3 regions of the Selenomonas sp. oral taxon 138 str. F0429 genome follow, and region 1 is predicted to be linked to each of the others. Evidence: riboswitches for the same ligand, from Rfam matches in the RefSeq annotation. Region 1 holds a riboswitch; each other region holds the start of a gene.
What was found. A riboswitch is a leader RNA that binds a small molecule or an ion and turns the genes downstream of it on or off. The one in region 1 is predicted to bind cobalamin.
Positions count from the first base shown of each region.

Region 2: another riboswitch for cobalamin. It lies ahead of HMPREF9163_RS00325 (TonB-dependent siderophore receptor); the one in region 1 lies ahead of HMPREF9163_RS11180 (TonB-dependent siderophore receptor).
Region 3: another riboswitch for cobalamin. It lies ahead of nikB (nickel ABC transporter permease); the one in region 1 lies ahead of HMPREF9163_RS11180 (TonB-dependent siderophore receptor).

Region 1 is NZ_KB290952.1:252,827-259,309, forward strand. It holds gene HMPREF9163_RS11180 (TonB-dependent siderophore receptor) at 1-1,391, opposite strand, end outside; cobalamin riboswitch at 1,638-1,810, opposite strand; tRNA gene HMPREF9163_RS11185 (tRNA-Val) at 2,147-2,223, shown strand; tRNA gene HMPREF9163_RS11190 (tRNA-Val) at 2,266-2,341, shown strand; gene HMPREF9163_RS11195 (Crp/Fnr family transcriptional regulator) at 2,402-3,091, shown strand; gene bioB (biotin synthase BioB) at 3,196-4,206, opposite strand; gene HMPREF9163_RS11205 (methyltransferase domain-containing protein) at 4,304-5,134, opposite strand; gene HMPREF9163_RS11210 (hypothetical protein) at 5,131-6,483, opposite strand, start outside.
Region 2 is NZ_KB290925.1:56,043-62,525, forward strand. It holds gene HMPREF9163_RS00305 (VWA domain-containing protein) at 1-3, opposite strand, end outside; gene HMPREF9163_RS00310 (ATP-binding protein) at 35-1,063, opposite strand; gene HMPREF9163_RS00315 (radical SAM protein) at 1,081-2,106, opposite strand; gene HMPREF9163_RS00320 (ABC transporter substrate-binding protein) at 2,117-3,082, opposite strand; gene HMPREF9163_RS00325 (TonB-dependent siderophore receptor) at 3,072-5,000, opposite strand; cobalamin riboswitch at 5,188-5,402, opposite strand; gene msrB (peptide-methionine (R)-S-oxide reductase MsrB) at 5,505-6,483, opposite strand, start outside.
Region 3 is NZ_KB290930.1:295,921-302,403, forward strand. It holds gene HMPREF9163_RS02925 (ABC transporter substrate-binding protein) at 1-937, opposite strand, end outside; gene nikC (nickel transporter permease) at 949-1,761, opposite strand; gene nikB (nickel ABC transporter permease) at 1,758-2,681, opposite strand; cobalamin riboswitch at 2,852-3,083, opposite strand; gene HMPREF9163_RS02940 (MATE family efflux transporter) at 3,203-4,540, opposite strand; gene HMPREF9163_RS02945 (HAD hydrolase family protein) at 4,700-5,464, shown strand; gene purD (phosphoribosylamine--glycine ligase) at 5,515-6,483, opposite strand, start outside.

The DNA.
Region 1 (6,483 bases):
TCGCGTTTAACACGCGAGACCTTCCCCGTTCTCACCTGTGTATTGTAGTATTTTGAATTATCATAGGTCCACGAAGTAAGAACATCATGTTTCCCATAGGATTTGCCAAGTTGGAACTGAAGTCCTTTATTTTCCAGATGGTGATACCATGAGCGATGGTCTCGGCCGCGATAATTCGCTCTCCCCCATTCAAACCATTCAGGCGTATCTGGTACGGGCGAATCCTCCTTATCCCCTGCTCCAAACGACCCCCAATAGCGTTCATGCTGTTCGTAGTACCGAACAAAACTCTCCATGCCGTTATCTCTATGGAACGTATAGGTCAGATCAAGATTGTTCTTGTTGTAGGCGTTATAGGCACCGGTCACCGCCCACATATACCACAGCGTCCGATAGCCCGGATTTTTTATATCGCCGTATTTATCATTATGGAAATAATCATTCTTGATGCGGTTCCAATCTGCTGCATTAAAGTACTTGTGATCAGGCGCCGTAAGAGGATAATCCGCATCGCTCTGCATATGGTTGAATGCAGCCCTCAACGAATGGGTAGTATCGAAATCATAGTCCACACGGAGATTGAACGTCTCCTCCTTGTAGCCCGTATTCACATAGGTATAGGTATTGCCGCTAAGACCATCCTTATATTTTGCATCCCCACCCATTTCACGCCCGAGCGTAAAGAAATATTTCAGCTTCCCTTGATCCGTGCTCCCCGCATAGTTCAACTTATAATTATGCCGGTTCCACGAACCGGTTGACAGATCAAGCGACCCATAGGATTTATCCGTCCCCTTGCGTGTAATGATATTGATAACGCCGCCGGTAGCATCCGATCCGTAAAATGATGCACCCGGTCCTTTGATCACCTCTATTTTTTCGATGTTATCAATATTTGTAACCTGATTGATGTCCGTGACTGCCTTCGAGCCGCTCGTTGAACGTCCGGAGACAACGTTGCCTACAGAGTTATCCATGCGGCGCCCATCCACGAGTACAACAACGCGATCATCTCCGTTGATCGTCACAATATTATGCGTCTGCGTATACCCATACTCACCCCCGCGATACCCCGGCGTCTTGATCTGTACGCCCGGCACTTGCCGCAGCGCATCGCTGAGCTGATCGTAATGCCGCTTTTCCAGCGTATCACGGTCAATGACGTTCACATCACCGCCCGTGCGATAGTAGGACTGCTCCGTCATCACATTGCCGAAAGGATCTTTCATATTCCCTTCGACATCAATATCCTTTGTCGCATATGTTTTCTTGACTGTTTCCTCAGCGGGCACAGTCGACTCTGCGTCCTGAGCATAAACATCTGTGCCTCCCGTCAGCATCGTCGAAATTAAGATACCCAGTACAGTACCCTTTCGCATCTTCTTTTGCATGTGCTTACTCTCCTTTGCAAAAAACATTTGATACGGCGGTACATCATAGAAAACAATGTTCAAATACGGGCGTTATTCCCGTATTCACATTTTGTTTCCAAAATGTCAATAGGATTGATGCATCGTCAAATAGAGCACAAGAAAGGCACACCGTAAAAAGCAAACAAAAAGCCTTCTTGCTCCCCACAGCAAAAAAGCACACGAAACACATAAAAATAATCGCGCCTTCCTGTCTCTCGCAGGGACGATACAGCGTTCCAATCGGGCAGTTCTTCTGGCTCTGCTTCCTCGTCTTCTCCGCCTTCCCAGTTTCCCAGTGACGTATTGGAGTTGACTCTGCATTACAGCTGCGGGACAGCGCAGGTCTTTCACCTGCTTCTCTATAAAGTGCGATGCACACCCGATCGGCAAAGTATTCAATTGTGATTTAATTCCCAAAATCTTTCCGTAGATTATCATAGAATAAACAAAACGTCAAGGGATTTTAATCGAAATCACTGTCTTTTACATAGAATTACTATTGGTAATCGTATTCCATACTGTTAATCATATCACTTGCTATTTTATATGCAGATATCGCCCTCCTCACTGTAAACGCGAACGAAAGGGTGCAGATCACATTTCGAAAATCATCAAAGATCTCAATTGTAAATGCCATTGATTCACTGCTGTATAATTTAGAAAATACGGGTTGACAGAGTGCTTGTTCATCTGTTATAATTCGTTTTGTCGTTTGGACATGAACGGCGAAAAATGGGGTTATAGCTCAGTTGGTTAGAGTGTCTCGTTGACATCGAGGAGGTCACAAGTTCGAATCTTGTTAACCCCACCATTTGTTTTCTCATCCGCATGTGTGCGGATTTTTTTATCTCAGGCTCACTTAGCTCAGTTGGTAGAGCATCTCCGTCACATGGAGGGGGTCGGGGGTTCGAATCCCTCAGTGAGCACCATGTATGTATCTGATGCCGTCCTATGTGGGCGGTTTTTTCGTATATATGCAGGAGTATGCCATGAGCAAAGAAAACGCTGCCCAAATTCTCGCCGAGACCAGTCTCGCGCAGGGTATGAACGAGGAGGATGTAGCGGAGCTGCTTGCCTCCAGTGACGTGGCGCTGCGCTCCTACCCGAAGGGCGCAGTCATTTTCCACGACGGGGATCTCCCTCACTCGCTTTACATTCTGCTCGAGGGCGAGGTGCACATCCTCAAGGACACGTACTCAGGACGGCAGATCTTCATCTCGGAGATCGACCGCCCCGGCGATATGTTCGGCGAGGTCTACGAGGTGCTGAAACGCCCATACGATATGTACGTGCGTGCTGTGACAAAGGTAAAGCTGCTCGAGGTATCAAGCCACCTCTTCACGCTCGATGTCGGCGAGACACCACGCCGCTCTGCACTGATCGTGCAGCGCAACCTCATGAAGATCTTTGCGGGCAAGGCGTATGCAATGCACACAAAGCTGAAAATTCTCGCGAGCGGCACGCTGCGTGAGAAGATTGTCCGCTACCTCTTCCCTCATATTGACGAAAAAGGGCAGATTGCACTTAAGGTAAGCCGTGAGTTCATTGCCGCCTATCTCGCTGTCAGCCGCCCTTCCCTCTCGCGCGAGCTGAGCGCGATGCAGCGCGAGGGTATCATCGAGGCGACGGGGCGCAGTATACGGATTTTGGATATGGAACAATTCGAGGAGTATCTGTAACCTGCCCCCTCCATTCAAATATCTTTCCCCAACACAAAAGCAGAGCTGCCGTACCATTTCGTACAGCAGCTCTGCTTTTTATGTAAATGTTGTAGGAATCAATGTCATCGTGCGCCGCACGTCCCCGTCGAGACGCTGCAGTCTTCGTCACGGTTTGTGAAGCCCATCTCTTGGATGAGTTCCATATCCTCGGCGATGGTTGTCCCCGATGTCGTGAGCATATTGCCCGTGATGGATGCGGACGCACCCGCGCGAAACGCCGTCGCTCCGTTCTCGGGAAGGAGCTTGCGCCCTGCGCCAAGGCGGATGTTCGCCGTTGGATTGATGAAGCGGAAAATCGCAATCGTTCTGAGAATATCCTCGCCCGAGAGAGGCGCGAGATGTTCGAGCGGCGTGCCCGGAATTGCCATGAGCGAGTTCAGCGGGATGGACTCGATGCCGAGCTCCTGCAGTGCGAATGCCATGTCGAAGCGATCCTCCCACGTCTCCCCCATGCCGATGATACCGCCTGAGCAGACGCAGAGCCCCTCCGCCTGTGCCGCCTTGATCGTGCGAATGCGGTCGGCGTAGCTGTGCGTCGTGCAGATCTCGGGGAAGTAGCGCTCCGAGGTCTCGATGTTGTGATGATAGCTCGTCACACCTGCCTCGCGCAGGCGACGGAACTGACTGCGCGTGAGCAGCCCGTGCGAGGCACAGAGGTCGATGGAAAGCGTGCGGCGCATCTCCTTGTAGGCATCCAGTGCCTGCTCAAACTCCGTCCCCGAGAGCGCCCCGCCCGACGTAACGATGGAGAAACGGTTCGCACCCGCGTCCTGATTCGCCTTTGCATGCGCAATCAGATCCGTCTGTGCCATAAAGCCATAGGTGTCAACGCCCGTCTTATGTCGCCCTGCCTGTGCGCAGTACTTGCAGTCCTCTCCGCAGCGGCCGCTGCGTCCGTTGACGATCGTACACAGGTCGATGTGGTTCCCGCAAAAATGCTTTTGGAGGCGGTATGCTCCCTCGCCAAGCTCCTCAACGGGCGTATCCATAAAGATGGAGCGGTCGTCTGCACGGCTGACACGATACCCCGCGATGACCTTCTTCGTCAGTTCGTTGACACGATTTACGCGCATAAAAAAATACCTGCCTTGTCATAGATTATGTTTATGTCATCTATTATAAGGCAGGTTTTTTATTCCGTCAACTAAATATTTAGTTATGGTTTACTTTTTATATGTCAGCAAGCACTCCTGTGAGCAGTGACCGTACACGTTCTTCATGCACACAGACCTCTGCAACGAAATCCGAAAGATAGTCGTAAAAGATTCCCTCGCGCATACAGAGTTCGCGCAGCTCCGTCACAGCATGCTCTGCCGCAATATCATACTCGATGCGATGCAGGAGACGTGCCATCATGTGGCGCGACTCCTGCGAGAAGAACAGCTTGAGGTTCGCCGCAGCCGCCGTACTGCGCGATGCCTGTATGAGCCACGTGCGCGTTATGAGGTCGTCGCTGAAGTTTTGAAAGCCTTCCACAGCCCATGCCTCCCCCGCCGACGGATCGTCGTCGCGCTCCCCCGCAAAGAAGTGGATTTCCTTGTAGAGCGTATCATTGAGGAGACGCACAATCTCGGGCTTTGCGTACAGGTGACGGTCGCCGCGCACGCGGAACTCGCCGTCACGCAGAGCCGCAAGCACGCGATGATAGCGGATGTTGGTGTAGCAGGTGTAGAGGGTTCCCGTTTCTTTGAGCGCACGGTTCAGAGCCATGAGCGCGTCATACGGCTCATAGGCGCACTCAATCGCAAACGCCGAAATGATACGGTCAAACGTCTCCTCCGCAAACGGTAACGTGTCGCGCCGCCAGTCGAAGATGTGCCAGTGCACGCCGAGCGCGGCAACAATCTCATTCTCCGCAATCTCCTCGTATGGCGTAACGGCGTGCATCTCGGCGTACGGGTACATCTCCCGCAGCCGCGCAAGGTGCTCCGAGCCGTCGACGACAAGGATGCAAAGGCGTTCCGCACTCGGTGCAAGGAGTTCAAGCAGCTCCGTCCTCACCGCGAAAAGTCCCCGCGCTCTGCCCAGATGCGTTCGATCGCGTCCGTAACTGCACTGAGGTAGGATGCCCCATCCATCAATGCAGACTTCTCCGCCTCTCCACGCAGTGCTGTACGGCTTGCACGCACGGCAGCAATATCCTCTGCCATCCGCACGGCAAGATTCTCATACGTGCGCGCATCGTCCGCAATCCACTCCGCATGCCCCGCCGCCGTGAGCATGGACGCGCCGAGGCGTGCTGCGTGGGTTTCCCCGCGCATGGTGACGACGGGCACGCCCATGTAGAGCGCCGTTGCCGTCGACGCGCCGCCCGCATACGGGAAGGTATCGAGCGCGATGTCGATGTCCCCGTAGTCCCCGAGGTAGTCCCTTTTTCCCGTCCGCACAAAGATGCGCTTCGCGGGCAGTTTCAGCCCCTCGATCATCTCCAGAATCGTCGTCACGCGCAGCGGGCTGTCCACGGCGGCATCCTGCAGAATCAGCTGTGCCTGCGGCAGCTTTTTCAGAATCCGTCCCCAGACCTTGAGGCACTCCTCGTTGATCTTCATAAAGTTCTGAAACACGCCGAAGGTCACAGGTGCATCGGCAGGACGCTCCGCCACCGCGCTCGCCCGCATCGCCGAGTCGGGCGTGAAATGGAACGCATACGGCAGACGCAGCAGCTCCTCACTGTAGAACTCCTCCGTGCCCGCAGGAGACAGCACATTGTCCGTCAAAAAGCCGTCCACAAAGGGAACGCCCGTCGTCGCGAACCAACCGATGCCCGAGATCTGTACGGGTGCGGGACGGTGCGCGAGCACCATGAGGGTCATGCCGCCATCCGTATGTCCGCCGAGGTCAACGAGTACGTCGATCTCGTCCGCACGAATGCGCTCCGCCTGCTCTTCGATGGAGAGATTCGCGAGTGCATGGTAGTTCACCGCGCCGCGCAGGCTCTCCGTAAATCCATCCGCACGATCATCAAGCGCATACGCGTAAACATCATATTGTTCCGTCAGCCCACGCAGAAGTCCCTCATAGAAAAGCGACGAGGACGAGCTGAGGAAATGCTGCGCGAGAAAGCCGATCCGAAGCCGCTCATGGCGTACGTCTACACGCGGCGACAGCGGCTCCTCGTGACGATAGAGCGTCGCGTACATATCGAACTGCGCCTTGAGCTCCTTCGGCGTGAGGTTCGGCACGGCATGGCAGAGGTAGAGATAGTTGGAGAAATGCTGCCGCTGGCTGCGGAGGAATTTATCCTCGGTCGCCGCCTCGAAGTAGGCCGCAATCGCCCCTTCCGTATCGGCAAGTGCACCGCAGCACGCCCCCATCATCTCGGAGAACCGCCACTGCTCATCCGCGGGAAT
Region 2 (6,483 bases), on a different contig from region 1:
CATCGTATGCAAGATTTTTCCTCCGTGTCGGTGCTCATGTAGCCTCTCCCAGAATCGCATCCACGGCGCTCCAATCGGCCGCTCCCTCCTCGAAGGGGCGGCGGCGCAGACGATGCGCGAGAACGAGGCGGCTCACGCGCTGCAAGTCCTCGGCCGTGACCGTCGTGCGCCCCACGAGCGCGGCGTGTGCAATCCCCGCCTTGATGAGCGTGATGTCGGCACGATGCCCGTCGACGCCAAGCGCAAGCGAGATCTGCGCCGCCAGATCAAGCGCGGCATCCGGCACCTCCACAGAGGCGATACGGTCACGCGCTTCGATAATCTGCGCGCGCAGCTTCTCCTGCGCCCCTGTGTAAGCGGCGGTAAAGGCATCGGGATCGCGCTCGTAGGCGATTCGACGACGGATGACCTCGACGCGGGTCTCAGGGGCAGCCTCCCCCGCAACCGTAACCGAGAGCGCAAAGCGGTCGAGCAGCTGCGGGCGGATGTCTCCCTCCTCGGGATTCATCGTACCGACGAGTACGAAGCGCGCGGGATGTGCATAGGAAATCCCCTCGCGCTCGACGGTATTCACGCCCATTGCTGCAGAGTCGAGGAGAATGTCCACAATGTGATCCTCGAGCAGATTGATCTCATCCACATAGAGGATATTGCGGTTCGCCGCCGCCAGAATGCCCGGCTCGAACTCCTTGCGCCCGTGCTGAATCGCCGCCTCCATGTCGAGCGTCCCGACCACGCGATCCTCGGTCGCACTGACGGGAAGCTCCACCACGCGCATCGGCATCTCCTCTGCGGTAATCGATCCCTCCGCCGCGCGCCGGCAACAGGCATCACAGTAGAGCTCGGGGACGGACGGATCGCAGTGACAGGCACAGCCCCGCACTGCGTGAAGATAGGGCAGGAGCGCCGCAGCGGCACGCACGGCGGTGGATTTCGCCGTGCCCTTCTCCCCCTTGATCAGCACGCCCCCAAGCGTGGGCATGATGATACTGAGGAGGAGCGCAGTCTTCATCTCCTCCTGTCCGACAATCGCCGTAAACGGGTATATTGCTTTCGTTTTCATTCGTGTAGTCCTTGTTGTTAATTAGATGTGGCTTCCTTGATCGCCGCGCGCTTGAGCGCGCACTCCGCCGTGCAGATGGCATTCTCTCCTGCCATACGCGCATAGCACGCGCCGCCGCAGCGGAGGAAATCCATACAGGTGCGGCAAAATGCCATCGCCCGTTGCATTTCATGTGATAGTTCTTCCTGCCGACGCGCGTCAATGCCGTGCACGACATCGCCGAGCAAAAAGCGTTCATCGCCGACCAAGGAGGAGCACGCATAGATACGCCCAAGCGCATCGACATGAATGCCCACGCCACTCATTGCGTGGCAGTGCGAGAAGCCGCCGTCGACACGATGAGCAAGACATGCTGCCTGCTCTGCCTGTGCAATGACAATGTGTCGACCGGTAAGCCGCTCGAGCTTCCTGCACAGAGCAAAGACGCGCTCCATCGCAAGGGCAACATCTTCCTCCCGCGCAGGTCTCACACTGACACCGCGCCCCTGTCCGCGCAGAAGGTCAAAGCCAACTCTGCGCACATTGCCGAGATAGTATGCTATCTCGATGACGCCGGGAAGATCCGTCACATTCTCAGCTGTGACGACTGTGGTCAGGCCAATTTCCTTCCCGCGCTCCGCGAGACGCTGAATCCCTGCAATCACAGCAGAGGAAGTCCCGCGCCCGTCGGGAAAGCAGCGGAGCGCATCGTGCGCATCGGGTCTGCCGTCGAGGCTGACGCCGACACCAATGCCCACATCGCGGAGAAAATCCGCAGCCTCATCCGAGATGAGCGTCCCGTTCGTCTGAATATCCATGTGCGCCCGTATGCGATTCCCACGAACATAGTCCGCAATCTGCACGAGGAGCGGCAGTGCGAGCAGCGGCTCGCCGCCCGAGAACTGGAGGAGGAACGGCGCGTTGCCTGTTGCTGCAAGATCAATCGCCCGTCGCGCCGTGTCCCATGTCATCGTACGCGCATCCTGCTCCGATGCATAGCAATAGCGGCATGCGAGATTGCATGACCCCGTGAGGCTCAGCACCATCATGCGCAGCGGATTCATCTTCATCGCCCTACTTCACGTCTGCAAAGCGCTCGGGGTACACCGCGCGCGCCAGCTCATAGACGCACTCGATCGCATTCTGCCCCGCGCTGTAGCGGTAGGTATCGGGCACGGCGTAGAGATGATTCTCCCGCACCGCCTTCACATGCATGAACAGAGGGTCACTGCGGAGCTTCGCACGGAACTCCTCCGTCTTTTCCCCCTCTGCACTCCATGTCGGCAGCAGAAAAACATCGGGATCGAGCGCGACAATCTGCTCCATTGAGACGGGTGTATCTGCTGTCAGCCCGACCATTGCGGCACCGTTACGCAGCGAGGCATGGCGGCACATATCGTCAAAGAGCCCGTCCTTCTGCCCGAACACGCCACTGAACGCAAACGCGACGACGATGGGGCGCTCCGCCTCGGGGATGTCCCCAACACGGCGCTCCACATCCGCGAGGCGCGCGCGCTTTTCGGCGATGAGTGCTGCGGCATTCTCCTCCTGTCCGACGAGCCTGCCAACCTCCTCAATGCGCGTAAAGATCCCCTCGACACGCTTCGGCGTGCGCGAGGCATAGACCGTCAGCCCAAGATCACGCAGGCTCTCCACGAGCTCCTTCGGCACACCGTCCGTGGTAAAGACGAGATCGGGATGAAGTGCAAGGACGCGCTCCGGACTCCGATCTTTGAGTTTCACGGGAACCGCCTTTGCCGCCTCCGTCATGGAGGAGAGTCCGGGATCATCCGCATAGGCAGTGAGTGCTGCAATCTGCTCGGGCGGTGCAATGGCGAGCAGGATCTCATCCGTCGCAAGGCCAAGCGAGACGACGCGCTGCGGCTTTTCCCGCAGGACGACCTCCACCCCCATGCCATCCGTTCCGCGATAAAACACAGATGGCTCTGCCGCATTCTGCCCCTCCCCCGCACAGCCGGAAAGAATACCGGCTGCAAGGAGGAACAGGAAAAGCGTACAGAGCTGCACATTAGAACGCATGCGTATAGGTCAGGCGGAAGTTGCGCCCGAGATCGAGGTTGCCGTAACGGTTGGAGTAGTTCTCACGGTTCAGCAGATTGTAGATGCCGAGAGAGACCACATCGTCTTTGCCCGCCGTGTAGATCAGGTTCATATTGAGCTGAATCTTATCGGGCACATCCTGCGCAGCGCCGAAGCTTTGCGCAATGTACTCACGATCACCAAGATATTTGAGGTTCAGATTTCCCTGCCATTTTGCCATCTGATAGTCGAGACGCACAAGACCTTGGAGACGCGCAGCATCCTGGATCCAAGCCTTATTCGTCCCGTTCGGATTCTGTATCTCCGGATTGGAAACGCTGCCGCCCAGTGTCAGACTCCATGTATCATTAAACCGTTTCGCATACTCAAGCTCAATCCCCGTATTACGGAACTGTCCCGTATTGACCGCATAGTGCTGGTTGGTCGCTGTATCAAGCCGCCATCCGATCTTATTCTTCATATCCATATGGTAAACTGCGGCTTTCCACGTATCGTTTCCACGCCGAATCTTGACGCCTGTCTCATAGGTCCAGCCGCTCTCAGGTTTTAAGCCGGTCGGATTGAAATTCTTATAACTGAAGCTGTCATCCACGGTCGGCATCTGGAACGCCTTACCGATGTTGATGTACCACGCCGTATTGCGGTCAAATTTATACTCTGTCTGGAACTGAGGCATCAGGACGCGCTGATCTTCCTCGGGGTCATTGATGAACTCCCCCCGCAGACCGAGTGTAAAGTTAAACTGCGGCGTAAACTGCTTGCTGTACGAGGCATAAAGGGAGTTCCCTGTACGGACGGCAGTACGCTTCTTCGCAGGTTTATCAATCGCCTCACGCTTATAGGAATACCCCAACACCATGGAGCCGTTTCCCATTTTCCAAGTCTTCTGTACATCGAGGATTTGCCCATCCATCGTCGCATTGCCGTCTGTCTTCTTGTTTGCAAGATAATCAAAACCATCTACCTTGCGATAGTTGTATCCAAGAACAGCATGAATTCCATTATCTTTGCCCTGATATACAAGACTTGCCGTATGGCGGAGGTCATTGTAGCGGTAGTTGTACTTCGTCCCCGTCGGAACAAGACTATTCCCTGATTTCTTGTATTGAACCCCGCCACGTGTAATATCTCCCTCCATATAATTGTAGTTGAGGGAGAGTTCATCTGTCAGCTGCGCAATCACGCCAACACGGCTCTTTTTTCCCTTGCCGACCCACCAGTCAACCCAGGAAATCTTATCAATGCCAAACCCGTTGGAGTGCGGGAGATCCTTCGACCATTCGCGGCTCACATCCACGATAATACGGTCACCTGTATAGGTTGCCTCACTTTTCTTGAAATAATTTCCGACGGTTTGGCTGAGTTGGAACTCTGATTCTTCCGGCTTTGGCTGCTTCAGAATGATATTGACGACACCGCCCATTGCCTCGGCACCATAAAGTGTCGATGCTGCACCATTGACGATCTCGATGCGCTCAACCATTGATGCAGGGATGTTCTCTGTACTCGGATAGTTCTTGAGGTTCATTGGAACGCCGTTCACCATGACGAGCGTACCGCGGTCATAGCCACGAAGTGTAATACGGCCTGCGGCTAAGCCGAAATCCTGCCCCGCATCGCCGTAAGATGTACTCGTCGAACCAATCTGCTGATCGATCGCCTCGAAGACGTTGCGATAGCCCGCCTTTTCAATCTCCTTCGCCATGATGATCGTTGTTGTTGCCGGCGTATCGAGATCACGCTTCTCGCGTCGTTGTGCTGTCACAACAGTATCGGCGAGCGCGTGCGCATCTCCCTGCTCGTTTGACGTCTGCTCCGCAGCGTATGCCGTTCCAACAAAACTTACTCCCGCAAATGCCGCAAGCACCGCTAGTGTCCACTTCTTCTCTCTTGTCATATCCTTTGTCACCTTTCTTGTGAAGTGCTCTCCATGCACCATAATCATATTTTGAAAACTTTTAGGTATAGAGGAAAACGAAAAGCCCCTTCCTGCAACAGCAGAAAAGGGCTCATAGGCTCTCAATCAAAGGGGCTCAAAGCGGCGTAACAGCACGCAAATCCCCATCCCCATCACTCGCAGGTCAAACGGCGATTGTCAATCAGGCAGTTCTCCTGGCTCCAGTTCATCGCAGACCTGCGCCTTCCCAAGGGAACTCCCCCAGTGACGTTCTCGGAAATAACAGCGCATTTCCATGCAGGCTTGCTCACTGATACAGTGGCGGGACCGCTCCGGCTTGTGGTGATGACTCCTTACCGGATTTTCTATTAAACACAAAGTACCTGATCCAATTCCTATAAAGTTTTCGTAAGGCTTTGGTAAAGATAACATTGGAAGAAGTACTTGTCAATACGAGAAAAAGATATTTTACGAATTCTCTCACATCCCAGTACTTTTTCAAATTTATTTTTCCAGCAGATAGAGATAGTCGCCGTACCCCTCTGCCTCCATGTCCTCCTTTGGGATGAAGCGCAGAGAGGCGCTGTTGATGCAGTAGCGCAGACCGCCCGTCGCGGCAGGGCCGTCGTCAAAGACATGCCCGAGATGCGCGCCGCTGCCCGCCGCCGTGACCTCCGTGCGCACCATGCCGTAGGAGCGATCCTCATGTGCGGCGATAAGGCTGCTGTCGATGGGGCGCGAGAATGCTGGCCAGCCGCACCCCGAGTCGTATTTATCCGCAGAGATGAAGAGCGGCTCACCCGTCGTGATGTCACAGTAAATGCCCTCACGGAATTCGTGATCGTATTCGTTGCGGAAGGCAGGCTCTGTCGCCTTCTGCTGCGTGACGGCATACTGCATTCCCGTCAGGCGTGCCTTCAGCTCCTCGTCCGATGGTTTTGCAAATGTGCGCATGGGTTTCGCCTCCGCTGCCCGCTCTGCCGCCGCGCGTTTTTCACGCATCTGCGCGATGAGTGCAGGCGAGATGTGACAGTAGCCATTCGGGTGCTTCACGAGGTATTCCTGATGATCGTCCTCGGCACGGTAGAAATTCACAATCGGCCCCATCTCTATCGCGATTGGCTTTCCAATGCGCTGCTGCAGAGCCTCGAGCGAGGAGCGAATCACAGCGGCATCGTGACTCTCCGCTCCATCCGCATTTGGCACGTAGTAAATGCCTGAACGGTACTGCCGCCCGATGTCGTTGCCCTGCCGATCCTTTGCCGTCGGGTCGATGGAGTCATAGAATGCCGTGAGGAGTTCATCGAGGCTGACCTTCCGCGGATCGTAGACGATATGCACCGTCTCCGCATGACCGCTGCCGCTGCATACCTCGCGGTAGGACGGATGCGCAGTTGCACCGTTCGCATAGCCGCTCTCCGCCGAGACGACGCCGTACACAAGGCTCGTATACAGCTCTGTCCCCCAGAAGCAGCCACCCGCG
Region 3 (6,483 bases), on a different contig from region 1:
GGGGGACCGGAGCCTTGCCCGGAATGAAGGTTCCCTTCAGGATGACTTCGTTGTACGCCTTGCGATCCGTCATTGAGATAAACGCAGCACGTACCTTCGGATCGCCGAGAATACCCTTATTGTTGATGCGGGCGAGAACCGTACGCAGGGATGAAATACGGTCGATGTGGAACTTCGCCGTGTCGTTGAAGAGCCCAATGTCGCCGGCAGCGATGTTGACCGCCATATCGACCTCACCCGACTGCAGTGCCATTGCGCGCGTATTCGGATCATCGATTGACGGGATCTCGACCGTCTCATACGGTACTTCCCCATCCCAATAATACGGGTTCTTCTTCATGACGGCTTTTTCCTTGACGAAGGACTCGCAGACATAGGGACCTGTGCAGATAGGACCCTGCTTTGCAAAGTCACGCTCTCCCTCGCTGGACACATCCACGATTAGGAAGAGAGGATCGGCAAGGAAGCCCGGCATGCTCGGTGACGGCTTCACGGTCTTGATCGTGAGTGTCTGCCCGTCCGCCGTCATTTCCGTATACTCAAAAAAGGTCTTGGCGCGGTTATTCTTTGCAAAGGAACGCTCAAGCGATGCTTTGACTGCCTCCGCCGTTAGTGGCTTTCCATTTGAGAACTTAATGTTGTCACGGATCTTGAACGTCCATGTCAGCTTATCGTCACCGATCTGCCAGCTTTCGGCGAGCCACGGCGTTGCATTCATCTTCTCGTCGAACTTGACGAGCGTCTCGCCCATGCCGTAGCGCATGACGACCCAACTGAAATAGTTCTCCGTCGGCTCAAGCGTATCCGCGAAGTTCGTCACACCGACCTTCAGCGTCGTCTTGTCCCCCGCCGACTGACCGCCGCCGCAGCCCGTCAGAAGTGCAGCTGCCATACAGCCTGTGAGCAGTGCTGTCAGCCATCTTTTTTTCTTTCCCATTTTTTCCTCCTTTAATTTGCCTTGCGCGGGTCCATAATATCCCGCAGACTATCTCCCCATAGATTAAAGATTGCAACCACAGAAGCAATTGCAAGTCCTGGGAAAATCATAAGCCAGGGTGCCGTCTGAATCAACTGACGTCCCTCATTCAGCATGAGTCCCCACTCCGGTGTCGGCGGCTGTGCACCAAATCCGAGGAAGGAGAGACCTGCGAGCTCCATCATGAGTGCGCCGATGTCGAGTGCGGCGGTCACAATGATAATCGGTATGATATTCGGCAGGATATGCCGACGAATCATCGCAATCGGGCGTGTTCCGCTCGTAATCGCTGCAGAAAGATAGTCCTGCTGTTTTACCTTGAGGGTCAGGCTGCGCGCAAGACGCGCATACTTTGTCCAACCCACGATAACAACGGCGAGAACTGCGTTGACTGCACTGCCGCCGAGCACACCTGCAATCGCAATGGCAAGCACAATGCCCGGAAATGCAAGGAACACGTCGGTCAGACGCATGATGGCATTGTCAACCTTGCCGCCGACATAGGCAGAGATCACGCCGATCAATGTCCCAAGACCACCCGAAATAATCACAACGATCAGTGCCATCGTGATCGAGATGCGTGCACCATAGAGGATACGCGTAAAGATATCGCGTCCGAGCTTGTCTGTGCCGAAGTAATGCTCAGCGGATGGCGGCAGAAGTGAATTCTGAATCTGCGACTCATACGGATCGTACGATGAGATCAGCGACGCACAGATAGCGACAAGCACAATCAGCAGGATGATGCCTGTATAGATACGAAACAGCAGTTGATCCCGCGTCATGCTTTCGCCCCCTTCCTAAGTCTTGGATCAAGATAGGCATAGGATATATCAACGATGAGATTCACAAACATATAGAGCGTTGCAATCCAGAGAACAAAGCCCTGCAGGAGCGGGTAGTCGCGCATTTCGATCGCACGCACAGCAACACGTCCGATGCCCGGCCACGAAAAGACAATCTCAATGACGGCAACGCCGCCGAGCAGCCAGCCAATGGCAAGGCCAAGCAGTGTGATGAGCGGCAGGAATGCATTCGGCAGAACGTGCCGCCAGAGGATGCGCTGCATCGACATGCCGCGTGCCTTGAGACCTGTAACGTAGTCCTGTCCGAGCTCCTCAAGCACTGCTGTACGTACCTGCCGCGTATACTTCGACGACAGCAGGATGGCAAGTGTAAAGGCAGGGAGAACCATACGATCAAGGCTGACTTCTCCGCCTGCAATCGGGAAAAGCCCTAACTTCAGACCGAACACATAGAGCAGAATAAGTCCTACCCAGAAGCTCGGCATGGAGACACCGAGAAAGGTGAAGAATCGTATGACTTGATCTGGCCATCGATTCCGGTACAGTGCCGAAATCACCCCTGCCGGAATGGAGATCAAAAGCATCATCACCACCGCCGTGCCTGCAAGCAGCAGTGTTCCTGGAAGATTCTGCAGCAGTTTTTCCTGCACTGGCATTTTTGCCGAGTAGGAACGACCCATATCCCCGTGTACCACACCGTTCAGCCAACTGAGATACTGTTCGTGGAACGGTCGATCCAACCCCAACTCGTGACGAGTACGCTCGATCGTCTCTTGTGATACAATCGTATCGCCGGTTTCGAGAATCGCATCCACAGGATCGCCCGGTGCAATGAATGTCAGACTGAACGTCAGAAAACTGACCCCCAGCAAGGTAATGATCATCTGCCCCAGACGCATCAGGATTGCTTTTGCACTCAACTCCCCAACTCCTTTGTTGTCATTTGCAAAATAAAACTGCCTGTCTCTTTTTGAGACAGGCAGAAGAATGCACACAAAAAACAACGACCTTGCAACACTCCCCCAGTGCTGAAAATCGTGCATCCATCTCCCCATCTCTCGTGAGTCCATCAATGAATCTTATTGCGAGCAGGCTTTCCGGCTCATAGATCGCTGCATTCTTCCGCCTTCCCGGATTTTATTCCAGTGACTTTACAGGCACAGGCTCCATGCCTGTGGAAGAATGCTCCCTATTTACGGCTGCGGGACAGCACGGGCATTGCACGCGTTTTCCTCTCATCGCTCAGCAGACTGTATCAAAAGTATATATCAGCCGCCGACACTCGCAACGTATCCTATTCAGTTTTTAAGAAAACTTCTGTCATAGTATATCTGTATTGGATATGCTTGTCAAGACATCTATTTCAGATTGTTTTATTAGAATAGTCCATAAGTCCTCAGTAATTTACAACTATTCTTTATTAACATGGATTCAATGCATGATCTGAATGTCTTTTATGATATACCTTACGCAGGAGTACGGCAGCACAGGCAGCCCGCATACTCTGATCGAGTGCCAGTGACAGCCATGCACCCTCTAGTCCCATATGCAGTTCGTAGAGAAATACATAGGTAATGATTGGGCGCAGTACGGTTATACTGATAAAGGAATATGCAGCAACCTGCGTTGTCTTACCGCTGGCGCGCAGAATACCCGCGCATACCATCTGATATGCTTCCGGAAAGCTGACAACAGCTACATATGCAATGATAAGGCTGCCGAGCGGGAAAAGTTCAGGATCATGTGCATAGATTCCAAAGATCTCCGCACGAAATACATAGGTCAAAAGAAATGCGACGATAGAGAAGGTGAGGCTCCAACGCATTCCCGTCCACAGATAGCGCCGCCATTCATCGGTCTTGTTCTGATCGCGACTGTGCCCTGCAAGCACGGTGCTCGCCTTTCCCATCCCGTTGCAGAAATTATAGTAGAAATCGCAGAAATTCATCGCAATGGAGTGTACTGCATAGGGAATCGTTCCAAGTTCCGCCACCATGCGTGTATATACGACCATGCCGATGCGTTCAAATCCCTGCTCGCTGAAAATACCACCGAATACGCCGAGAAATTCGCGGAGATAGGCGCGTGTCAGACGATAGTTGCCCTGATCGAATATCCTCCACGCAGAGAGTACGTGAACGGTCAGAAGGAACGACCATATTGTCCCACCGACTGTCCCGAGTGCGGCACCGAGTAGGCCAAGCTCCGGGAACGGTCCGAGACCGAAGATCAAAAGTGCGTTAAGCACGACATTGACAACATTCCCCTGTATATTGATCGAGAGAACGCTCATAGACTCTCCGCGTCCAAACATGACTGCCTGCATCAGCGTCGTGACAGATGTGATAAAGACAGCGGGAAGTGTCCAGAGGCCGTAGATCATCGCGTCGGGAAGGTAGTCCTGCTGTGCCCCCATCCAGATCAGGATTGAATCGAGATGGATGAAAAATCCAATATGTGCAAGTCCAAGAAAAACGACGACTAAGACCATGGTCTTTTTCAAAATATCCCCGTAGGTATCGTGTCGGTCTTGTCCAAAGCGCTCTGCAATCAGGATGGTCACAGCTGCCGCCACCGAACGTGCAACGGTGAGCAGCATCATGCGCGGCTGCGTAAAGATGCTGACAGCTGCAATCGCCCCTGTCCCGAGCGTCCCGACCATGATGATATCCGCATTGCTGAGGAAGATCATAAGCACGCCCTCGAGCGCTGCGGGCAGACCAATCCGTAAATAATTCCTGTCGTAGGATGTCAGCACAATATTATCCCCCATATTTTCCCATGATTCCAAGTCAACAAACTATCACACAATGATAATTCTTGTCAACCATATATGAATATGAATTGACAAGTGACCTGAAATACTGTAGTTTGGTCTTAGCGGGAATATGGAGGATCAATCGGAGGGAGAAAGTCTATGAAAATAGCATTCAGTGATTATGATGGCACACTATCTGTTCCTCATGAAGGCGTTGCTGCAGAGACGATCACAGCCATTCATGACTGGCGCAGTGCGGGAAATAAATTCGGCATTGTGACGGGGCGGGATTATAGCCTAATCGCGATGGAGACGCGAGCACATAACATTCCTGTAGATTTCTATATCTGCTGCAACGGCGCGACAATTCATTATACAGATGGTACGCCCCTTATTTCTACACCGCTCTCCTGCGAGGTAATGAGAGACTTTTTCCGCTCGGAACACGTTCGCAGCTATACGGACGGCATGTTATTTTTTACGCCTGAGCGTGCCTATACCTACCGTCTGCGCACGGACGTCCCACCCTCCTATCTTACGCCGCTGAATACAATAGAGGAGGCTCTACGTCTCAAGGATGTTGTCCAGATGGGGATGCGATTCCGTGACCGAGAAGAAACTCTTGCGGCTTTTGCAGCGATTGATTCGGATTTCCCGAACATATTTACGGGAAATATGAATCGCCAATTTCTTGATCTCAATCGTGCAGGCGTGAATAAAAGTATGGGCATTGCAGATTTTGTCCGTCATATGGGCTGGGAGGCGCACGATCTGTTCATCATCGGAGATGACCCGCAACGATCTCGCGATGATCGAAAAATATGGCGGCTATACCGTGCGCCGCGCCCAGCCGTTTATGCACGAGGCGGCGCGTGCGGTCTACGATTCAGTCGGTGCAATGCTGCGCGATCATCTATAAAATAATTACCACTAAAAAAGAACTTCTGCCGAGCAAATTCGACAGAAGTCCTTTTTTAGCGATGCAGCGCGCGATGTGCAATGTCTTTGCGATAGTACGCGTCCTTGAAGGAGATTTTCTCCACTGCCGCATAGGCAGAATGCACAGCAGATGCAATGTCCTCGCCCATACCGACAACGCCGAGTACGCGTCCGCCGTTTGTGACGAGTTTGCCTTCCTTCTCTGCTGTTCCTGCATGGAAGACAAGCGCCCCTGTTTTCTCGGCATCTGCAATCCCGTGAATCTCGTTCCCTTTTTCGTAGGATGCGGGATAGCCGCCCGCTGCCAGAACAACACAGACAGCCGCGCCATCCTTCCAGTGAATCGGCACATCTGCAAGCGTGCCGTCGGCACAGGCACACATAATCTGTACGAGATCCCCATCCAAAAGCGGCAGGACAACCTGTGTTTCGGGATCGCCGAAGCGGGCGTTGAACTCCACCACCTTCGGTCCTTTTTCCGTAATCATGAGACCGAGATAGAGGCATCCGCTATAGGGCCGCACTTCCTTTGCCATGGCGGCAATCGTCGGCTTTAGAATCTCCTCAGTTGCACGATCAATCATCTCAGGCGTCATGACCGGTGCAGGTGCATAGGTTCCCATACCGCCTGTATTGGGACCCTTGTCACCGTCAAAAGCGCGCTTGTGATCCTGTGCGCTGATCATGGGACGAATGGTTTTTCCATCTGTGAAAGCGAGAAGGGATGCCTCCTCCCCTTCCATGAATTCCTCGATGACAACACGAGCCCCCGCATCTCCAAAGGAGTTGTCCTCCATGATTGCATTCACGGCGTCAAGCGCCTCCTGCTCACTCATGGCGACAATGACGCCCTTCCCTGCCGCAAGACCATCTGCCTTGACGACAATCGGCGCACCTTCACGACGGATGTATGCACGTGCAGGCTCTGCCTCCGTGAAGACTTCATAGCGTGCTGTCGGGATGCCGTACTTCTTCATGAGATCCTTCGCAAAGGATTTGGAGCC